One region of the Billgrantia sulfidoxydans genome, then DNA from elsewhere that is predicted to be linked to it. Evidence: riboswitches for the same ligand, from Rfam matches in the RefSeq annotation. Region 1 holds a riboswitch; the other holds the start of a gene.
The links. A riboswitch is a leader RNA that binds a small molecule or an ion and turns the genes downstream of it on or off. The one in region 1 is predicted to bind cobalamin.
Positions count from the first base shown of each region.

Region 1 (4,366 bases):
CAAGCATTGCTATCGTAAGCCTCCTAGGGCTACTGATGGGTGCGGCCGTCCTATCGGCGGACGAACACGAGGGGCAGGCAGCCTCCGATTCGTGGTTGCCCAGTCTCATGACGGAAACTCCTCAGGAGGGGTTTGCCCTGGCCGTGAAACTATCGCAGAAGGGTGTCGCCACGACACAGACCGATGCCGAAGTGCGAAAAGAGCTACGACCGGAGTACGCAGCAGATCCCAACAGCCTTATTGCCATTTCGCATGTCATTGCGACCCATTTCCAGACGGTGGCTGCGGCTAACGACTACTGGCGCGAGTGACCGGTCCAGTTAAGACACTATCGCTAACTCCAAGCCGAATGATCTGGCTCGGATGCTATTTCTGCTTGGCGCTGTTCGCGCACGGCATCAGATGCCTCGATGCAGTGTTCAGCGCGGTAGGCGCTGATGGGTCATGGCGCGAAATGCTCGACCCCGCCAAAGATGGCCTGTGCCTTTGACGGGGCTAGTAGTGAGAGTATCAGGCAGCTTCAATAGGGCGGGACGGGCCGAAGTGCTCAAAGTGGCGTCGATCCTCTTCAACGCCGAGCTCTGCCAAGGCCTGGTTCACCGCACTCATGAAACCCTGGGGGCCAACGAAGTAGCAGCGCGGGTTGGATGCGGGCAGGTAGTGTCTCAGTAGCTCGCGATCGAGGCGGCCGCAGTGGTCGGCATCGTCGCCGTGTTCGTGTATGGCGACGACCTTGAGCTTAGAGGGATGCACTTCGCGCATCGCGGCGACCTCCTGCCGGAAGGCGTGATGCTCGGCGTCGATGGCGGCATGAAGATAGACTACCTGCCTACCCTCGGCCAGCGCCTGGCGAGCCAGCGGCAGAATAGGTGTCTGGCCCACTCCACCGCTGATCAACAGCAGCGGTTCATTGCCTCCCTGTAGCGTAAGCTCCCCGGCCGGTGGCAGAAGGTCTACGCTGTCGCCAACGTTGAGCACGTCGTGAAAGTAGCGGCTGGCTCGACCCTCGGGCTCACGCTTGATCGAGATCCGATAGGTGCGGCCATTTGGCAGGTCCGAGAGGCTGTAGTGGCGATAGAGCGTCTCGCCCTCGATACCGAGTCGCACGCCGATGTACTGGCCGGGCTCATGATCTGCTACCGGGCCTTCGTCCTCCGGCTCGAGGACGAAGGAGCGAATCATCGCGCTTTCTTGCCGAGTCGCGGCGATGCGGAATCGACGTAAACCGCGCCAGCCACCGGGTTTCAGAGCGAAAGCCTGGTACCGACGATCCTCCAGCTCAATCAACAGGCCGGCCAGCTCTTCATAGAGCGCTGCCCACGCTTCGGCGATCTCTGGCGTCAGAGCGTCACCCAGCTCCTCGCCGATGGCGGCCATCAGGCACTCGCCGACAATGGGGTACTGGTCGGGCTGAATGCCCAGCGACACGTGTTTCTCTACCACTGTGGCCAGCACTCCTCTCGCCCTGGCGGGATCCTGGCGCAGCTGCACGTAGGCCAATACGGCACCGGCCAGGGCCCGTTGCTGGGCACCGCTCTGCTGGTGCGCCTCATTGAACAGCGAGGCCACGTCGGGGTAGCGCTTGAACATCAACGGATAGAAATGCTGGGTAATGGCATCGAGGTGCTCTGCTACCACCGGGGCGGTGGCCTCGATGAGCTGCTCCTGCTGTGAGGTGAGCATGAGGGTCTCCTTCGTCGGGGAAATTATAATAAGCATGTAAAATACTTGTTATTTGGTGCGCGAACCTGAGGCGAATTGTCGCAGAGCAAAGCAAACCCATCATAACGTGGGGGCGCAAAGGATCGAAAAGCAAGAAGGGCTGCTACAAAGGCACTCCTGCAGGGGGGCCGGGGAACGTCAGCCCTTAGTACACGGTGGCTTTTTTAGTATATCTAGCGCTTCTGATGCACGCTTCAGCTCGGCCTTCCCGCATGGCCTGCAACTTTTTGTTCTCGATGGTGCCGGCAATTTCCGGGAGGCTGCAGATGAATGCGTCATCAGAGCCGCCCGGTCGGTGGTCGAACGCACGGTCTCTCGGAACGTGAAGCTCAGCACCCCGACCGAGCCCGTGAGTGCTTGTGGATCAAGCTGGCTGGTTACGACCACGAGGCGTTCGGCCGCCATGGGCTCGTCAACCGCCTGATATGGCAGGGCATGTCGCATTCCGGCACGCCGCTGTCGTTGACCGTGCGGGGTCGGATTGCTAGCTTAGCGACACTCTCAGGTGCCCTAGGCGCGCGCAGACGCGCCGGGGTGAAACGAGAAGTCGGTGCGCCTCGTGCCATTCCGACGCTGCCCCCGCAACGGTAATCGAGTCAAGGAAAGCCTTACACCACTGTGCCCTGACACGGGAAGGTGGCCTTCTGGGACGTTAATTGTCCACTCGTCAGCCCGGAGACCGGCCAGAGAGTGCAGGAAATGCTGTATGACAGCGTTTCCCTCATGCCGGGTTGCGGTGGGCGACTCCGAGGCAGGGCTGGCGCCGCCGTTCACCTCTCCCTTTCTCGATCCCTTTCCCGCCAGCCGGCTTCGCCTAGAAGACCGTGCGGGTAGGCACGGCGAGCAAGGGAATCAGAATGAAAACCAAGCATCATCTGGCCGCCTTCGGCCTGGCAGCGCTTCCTCTGGCCGTTCAGGCCCAGGCCACTGTCACGCAAGACACCGATATTGTCGCCCTCAATCCCATGGTGATCACCGCCACCCTGGCGCCGCGCACCGCCGACGAGACGCTCTCCTCGGTGACCGTGCTCGACGAGGCCACCCTGCGGCGTCAGGACCCCACCAGCGTCACCGATCTGCTGCGCGGCCAGCCCGGAGTGGACGTCAGCTCCAACGGCAGCTTCGGCAAACAGAGCAGCGTGTCGATTCGCGGCACCTCGAATAACCAGAGTCTGCTGATGATCGACGGCATTCGCCTGCGCTCCGCTACGGATGGCGGCCCTGCGTGGCAGTACCTCGACCCGCGCATGTTCCAGCGCGCCGAGATCGTGCGCGGCCCGCGGGGCAGCCTCTACGGCGCCGACGCGGTAGGCGGCGTGGTGCAGCTCTTCACCCATGACGCTCAGGAGGGCGGCCCGCACCCGCGCATCTCTGCAGGCGGCGGCTCCTTCGATACCCAGCGATACAGTGCAGGACTCTCCGGCAGTAGCGGCGGTACCCGCTACAGCTTTGCCGGCAGCCACTTCACCACCGATGGCACGCCGGTGCGTCGTGGTGGTGAGGATATGGGGTACGACAACACCTCAGCGCTGGCGCGAATGTCGCACACCTTCGATAGCGGCGCAGAAGTGGGATTTCTGGCGCTGAGAGCCCGCGGTACCACGGAGTATGACGAGAGCGGCTCCATGGCCACGACTGATTATATGCAGCAGGTGGCGGGAATTTATGGAGAACTGCCGGTAACTGACAGCTGGAGTAGTCGCTTGACGCTGAGCGAAGCGCGCGATGAAAGCGTCAACCACTTCTGGGGGTCTATCCTTGATACGCAGACACGCACGGCCCGCTGGGAGAACACGCTGACTTCAGGGGGGCATGAGTTGATTATCGGTGCGGAGTATATGAACGATAGCGTGGCCGGTAGTGTCACGGGGAATATGCCATGGGATGGTCCTTATGACATCGAGGAGCGTGATAACAAGGCCGTTTTCGGCCAGGCGCTACTCGATTTCGAACCGTTAGCCGTTCAAGCCAGCCTGCGTTATGACGATAACGAAGCCTACGGTGACGAGATTACCGGTAGCCTGGCGCTGGGGTATGACATCAATTCCCACCATACCCTGCGAGCCAGCTATGGCACCGCCTTCAAGGCGCCAACTTTCAACGACCTTTATTGGCCGGGGTTTGGCAATCCCGAGTTAGAAGCGGAAACATCCAAAACGGTGGAGCTCGGAGTACGTGGCCAATATGTGCGCTGGTTCTGGGATGCCGCAATCTATCAGACCGATATTGACAACCTGATCGTCTGGCAGCAAATGGGGCAGCCGACAACGAACGTACCCACTACGCGTATCCGTGGCGTCGAACTCTCCGTGGGCGCTGAGGTAGATGATTGGACGTTAGCTGCCGCCGCGACCTACACCGACCCTGAAGATCGGGCTACCGGAAATCGTCTTAGGCGCCGTTCCAGTCAGAGCGCCCGCTTCGACGTGGATCGTGAGCTGGGCGAGTGGTTCCTGGGGGGCTCCTGGGTTCTGCAGGGCTATCGCTACGAAGATGCTGCCAACACGGATCGAATCGGTGGCTTCGGGCTGGTCAATCTGCGTGCCGGCTGGCAGTTTGCACCGCTGTGGTCGGCTCGACTGACTGTGGAGAATGCCCTTGATAAAGAGTATGTCACGACACGTTTCTTCGATGACGATGACTA
Region 1 covers NZ_CP053381.1:201,205-205,570, forward strand. Annotated here, with positions in the region: gene HNO51_RS00925 (hexameric tyrosine-coordinated heme protein) at 1-311, shown strand, start outside; gene hmpA (NO-inducible flavohemoprotein) at 511-1,683, opposite strand; cobalamin riboswitch at 2,209-2,424, shown strand; gene HNO51_RS00935 (TonB-dependent receptor domain-containing protein) at 2,580-4,366, shown strand, end outside.

Region 2 (4,366 bases), 1.7 Mb from region 1:
CGCTGCAGTTCCTCACCCGCCTGCCGCTGCCGTTCGCCTGCCCCTGGACGCCGGCCACCCGGCGCTGGGCGGTGCGCTGCTATCCGCTGGTGGGCGTGCTGCTCGGCGGCCTGCTGGCGGCGGCGGCCGCTCTGCTCGAGAACCTGCTACCCGCGCCGCTGCTGGCGCTGGCCCTGCTCACGCTGTGGGTGGCGCTCTCCGGCGGGCTGCACCTGGACGGCCTGATGGACGTGGCCGACGCCCTGGGCAGCAACGCGCCGCTGGAGCGCAAGTGGGAGATCATGAAGGATCCCCATGTGGGCAGCTTCGGCATCCTGGCGCTGGTGTTCCTGCTGCTGTGGAAGGCTGCGCTGCTGTTCGTGCTGCTCGACGCCGGCGCCGGCCTGCTGCTGCTGGTGATGATCCTGGGGCTGGGCCGCCTGGCAGCCGTGGCGCTGCTGGTGGTGGCCCCGGCGGCACGGCGCGAGGGCATGGCCGCCAGCTGGAAGCGCGATCTTTCACCGCGCGATCTCTGGCTCGCGGCGCTGCCGCTGCTGCCGCCGGCCGTGCTGGTGCCGGGAGGAGTGTGGCTGTGCCTTGCACTGGCGCCGTTCCTGATGCTCTATGCCTGGGGCATGCTGCGCGCCTTCAAGGGCATCAACGGCGACATCGTCGGAACCGCAATCGAGGGAGGAGAGCTATGGCTGCTGCTGGTCGCCTGGAGCTGGTGGTCGTTCGTCACGGGGTGACGCAGTGGAACCGCGAGCATCGCTACCAGGGGCAGCGCGACATCCCGCTGCTGCTGCCCGACGCCCTGCCGGGCCTCGACCGGCTGCGCGAGGCGCTGGCGGAGCAGAGCTTCGATGCCGTGCACTGCAGCGACCTGACCCGCTGTCGGCAGACCCTGGCGCACGTGATCGAAGGGCGCGAGCAGGCCTGGCCGATGCACTTCGATGCGCGCCTGCGTGAGCTCGACTTCGGCGACTACGAGGGGCGCACCTATGATGAGCTGAAGTCGCAGCCCTTCTATCGCGCCTGGATCGACAGCGAAGGCCAGCAGCCGCCGCCCGGCGGCGAGTCCACCGCCGAGCTGCGCCAGCGGCTCGACGACTGGTTCGCCGATCTCGTGAACGGCTGCTCGCCGCACAGCCACCATCGCGCGCTGGTGGTCTGCCATGGCGGCGTGATTCGAGAGCTGCGCCGCCGCTTCGAGGACATCGGCTTCTGGGAGGGCGGCGTCGTTCAGGCCGAGGGGCGGCGATTCACCTTCACTCATGACGGGGAGCGCTGGCAATGCAACTCTTCATCGGCGGTACCTGCGCCGGCAAGCGCGGCGTCGTAAGGCAGCGCTTCGAGGAGCCCCGCTGGCACTCCGCCCATGCGGGAGGCCGGCTCGAGGCGTGGCCATCGGTGGCCGACACCTCATGCCTGGTGCTGGAGGGCTGGGAACGCTGGATCGGCGAGCGGCTCGCCGCCGAGCCCGACGACGACCGGCTGCGTCAGGCCATGGCACGGGAGCTCGATGCGCTGCGGGACTGGGAAGTCGCGCAGGGCGGCCAGGCCGTGCTGATCGTGGTGGAAATGGGCCGCGCCGTCGTGCCCCTCGGCCGCGAGAACAGGCGCCTGCGCGACCTCAACGGCTGGCTCGCCCAGGACGCCACGGCTCGCTGCGAGCGGGTGTGGTACGTATGGAATGGCCTGGTGAAAGGGCTAACTCGTTGATCCATATCAGCCAGAGCGCAACGATGCGTTGACGCCCGGCGCTACGGTTGCTAGCTTACGCCCACTCTCAGGTGCCTCATTGTCATTTCGAGGTTAAACGGGAAGTCGGTGGTCCTCTTCAGGTTTGAAGAAGGCGCATTCCGACGCTGCCCCCGCAACGGTGATCGAGTGTGGGTCCATCATCGCGCCACTGTGCTCAAGCATGGGAAGGCGATGGGCCCGAAGCGTGCCGTCGACGCTTCGCTCGTCAGCCCGGAGACCGGCCTGAGAGCGGGAAAGCTCGACAAATCGTTCGGCTCTCCCTTCATGCCGGGTTGCGGTGGGTAACCTCGAGGCAGGGCAGACGCCTCACTTCTCTCCCTTTCTCGACTCCCATGCCGCCCGGCTTCGCAAAGAAGACCGTGCGGGTAGGCACGGCGAGCAAGGGAATCAGAATGAAAACCAAGCATCATCTGGCCGCCTTTGGCCTGGCCGCGCTTCCGCTGGCCGTTCAGGCTCAAGATCCGACCGGCGAGAGCGCCGATGCCGTGGCGCTCAATCCGCTGGTGGTCACCGCCACCCTGGCGCCGCGCACCGCCGACGAGAGTCTCTCCTCCGTGACCGTGCTCGACGAGGCCACCCTGCGCCGGCAGGATCCCACCAGCGTGACCGATCTGCTGCGAGGGCAGCCGGGGGTCGACGTCAACGACCGCGGATCATTCGGCAAGGCGAGCAGTATCTACCTGCGCGGTACCGGCAGTGAATCGACCGTGCTGATGATCGACGGCATCCGCCTGCGCTCCGCCACCGCCGGAGGCGCGGCCTGGCACTATCTCGACCCGCGCATGTTCCAGCGCGCCGAGATCGTGCGTGGCCCGCGCGGCAGCCTGTACGGTGCCGATGCCGTGGGCGGCGTGGTTCAGCTCTTCACCCATGAGGCGCAGGAGGGAGGACCGCACCCGCGCATCTCCGCAGGTGGTGGTTCCTTCGACACCCAGCGCTACAGCGCCGGGCTTTCCGGCAGCAGCGGCGGCACCCGCTACAGCTTCGCCGGCAGCCGTTTCACGACCGACGGCACCCCGCTGCGCCGCGATGGTGAGGACAAAGGCTACGACAACACCTCGACGCTGGCACGCCTGGCGCATACCTTCGATGGGGGGGGGGAGGTGGGCATGCTGGCCCTGCGTGCTCGAGGCGGCAACGCTTTCGTCGACGGCGAGAGCGACTTCGTGCAGCAGGTGGCAGGCATCTATGGCGAACTGCCTGTGACCGAGCGGTGGACCAGCCGACTGACATTGAGTGAAGCTCGCGATGAGCTCGACACCTTCAATACCGACTTCCCTTCGCTCATCGAGACCCGGACCCAGACCGCCCGCTGGCAGAATACCCTGAGTTTCGGCATGCATGAGTTGATCGCCGGCGTGGAGCATAGCGAAGACAAGGTATCGGGCACCACGGATTTTGCCGTCTCCAGCCGTGACAACAGCGCCGTCTTCACCCAGGGTCTGCTCGATTTCTCGCCCTTCGCCGTACAGGCCGGGCTGCGTTACGACGATAACGAAGCCTATGGCGACGAGGTCACCGGCAGCCTGGCACTGGGCTATGATCTGGATGATGCTCATACCCTGCGAGCCAGCTACGGTACTGCCTTTCGCGCGCCGACGTTCAACGACCTGTACTGGCCGAACTCCGGCAACCCCGAGCTCAATCCGGAAACCTCCGAAACCATCGAAGTGGGTGTGCGCGGCCAATATCGGCAATGGTTCTGGGATTTGGCGGCCTATCGCACCGAACTCGACGACATGATCGCCTGGGCACCGACCCCGAGCGGGCTCTGGGCGCCGCAGAACATTGCCGAGGCACGGATCCGCGGCGTCGAACTGTCGAGTGGCGTCGAACTCGGGGAGTGGACGCTGGCTACGGCACTGACATGGACCGATCCGGAGAATCGTAGCGGTGCCGATGCCGGCAATCGTATTCAGCGTCGCGCCAGCCAGAGCGCCCGCTTCGACGTGGACCGCGAGCTGGGCGACTGGTCCTTGGGCGGGTCCTGGATCCTGCAAGGCGATCGCTACGACGATGCGGCCAACCAGGATCGTATCGGCGGCTTCGGGCTGGTCAACCTGCGTGCCGGCTGGGAGTTTGCCCCGCTGTGGTCGGCCCGCCTGACGCTGGAGAACGCGCTGGACAAGGAGTACGAGACCGCACGTGACTATCCCAACGCCGGCCGCGCGGCCTTCGTCAGTGTTCACTTCGGCCAGTAGCGGCCGCTTCGGCGGGGCCCTTGGCCCCGCTGCTGTTTCCGCTGCCTTGCTGGCGCTGGCCCTGCTGGGGCCGGTGGCCGGCGAGGTACGCGCCGCTTCGCTGTGCGCCATCGACGACCGCGACCGCGAGGTGTGCCTTTCGGCCCCGGCAGAGCGCATCGCCGCGCTTTCGCCGGGCGCGACCGAGCTGGTCTATGCCGCGGGGGCGGGAGAGAAGGTGGTGGCGGTGGTGGCCTACAGTGACTATCCGCCCGAGGCTCAGGCGGTCACGTCGGTGGGCAGCCACACGCGTATGGACCTGGAGACCCTCGTTTCGCTGCGCCCCGACCTGGTGATCGGCTGGGTCACCGGCAACCCGCCCGAGCAGCTCGAGACCATTGAGGCGCTGGGCATGCCGGTGTTCTACATCGAGCCGCGGGACT
Region 2 covers NZ_CP053381.1:2,958,760-2,963,125, reverse strand. Annotated here, with positions in the region: gene cobS (adenosylcobinamide-GDP ribazoletransferase) at 1-728, shown strand, start outside; gene HNO51_RS13705 (histidine phosphatase family protein) at 680-1,321, shown strand; gene HNO51_RS13700 (bifunctional adenosylcobinamide kinase/adenosylcobinamide-phosphate guanylyltransferase) at 1,273-1,701, shown strand; cobalamin riboswitch at 1,754-1,983, shown strand; gene HNO51_RS13695 (TonB-dependent receptor domain-containing protein) at 2,136-3,944, shown strand; gene HNO51_RS13690 (cobalamin-binding protein) at 3,991-4,366, shown strand, end outside.
Region 2: another riboswitch for cobalamin. It lies ahead of HNO51_RS13695 (TonB-dependent receptor domain-containing protein); the one in region 1 lies ahead of HNO51_RS00935 (TonB-dependent receptor domain-containing protein).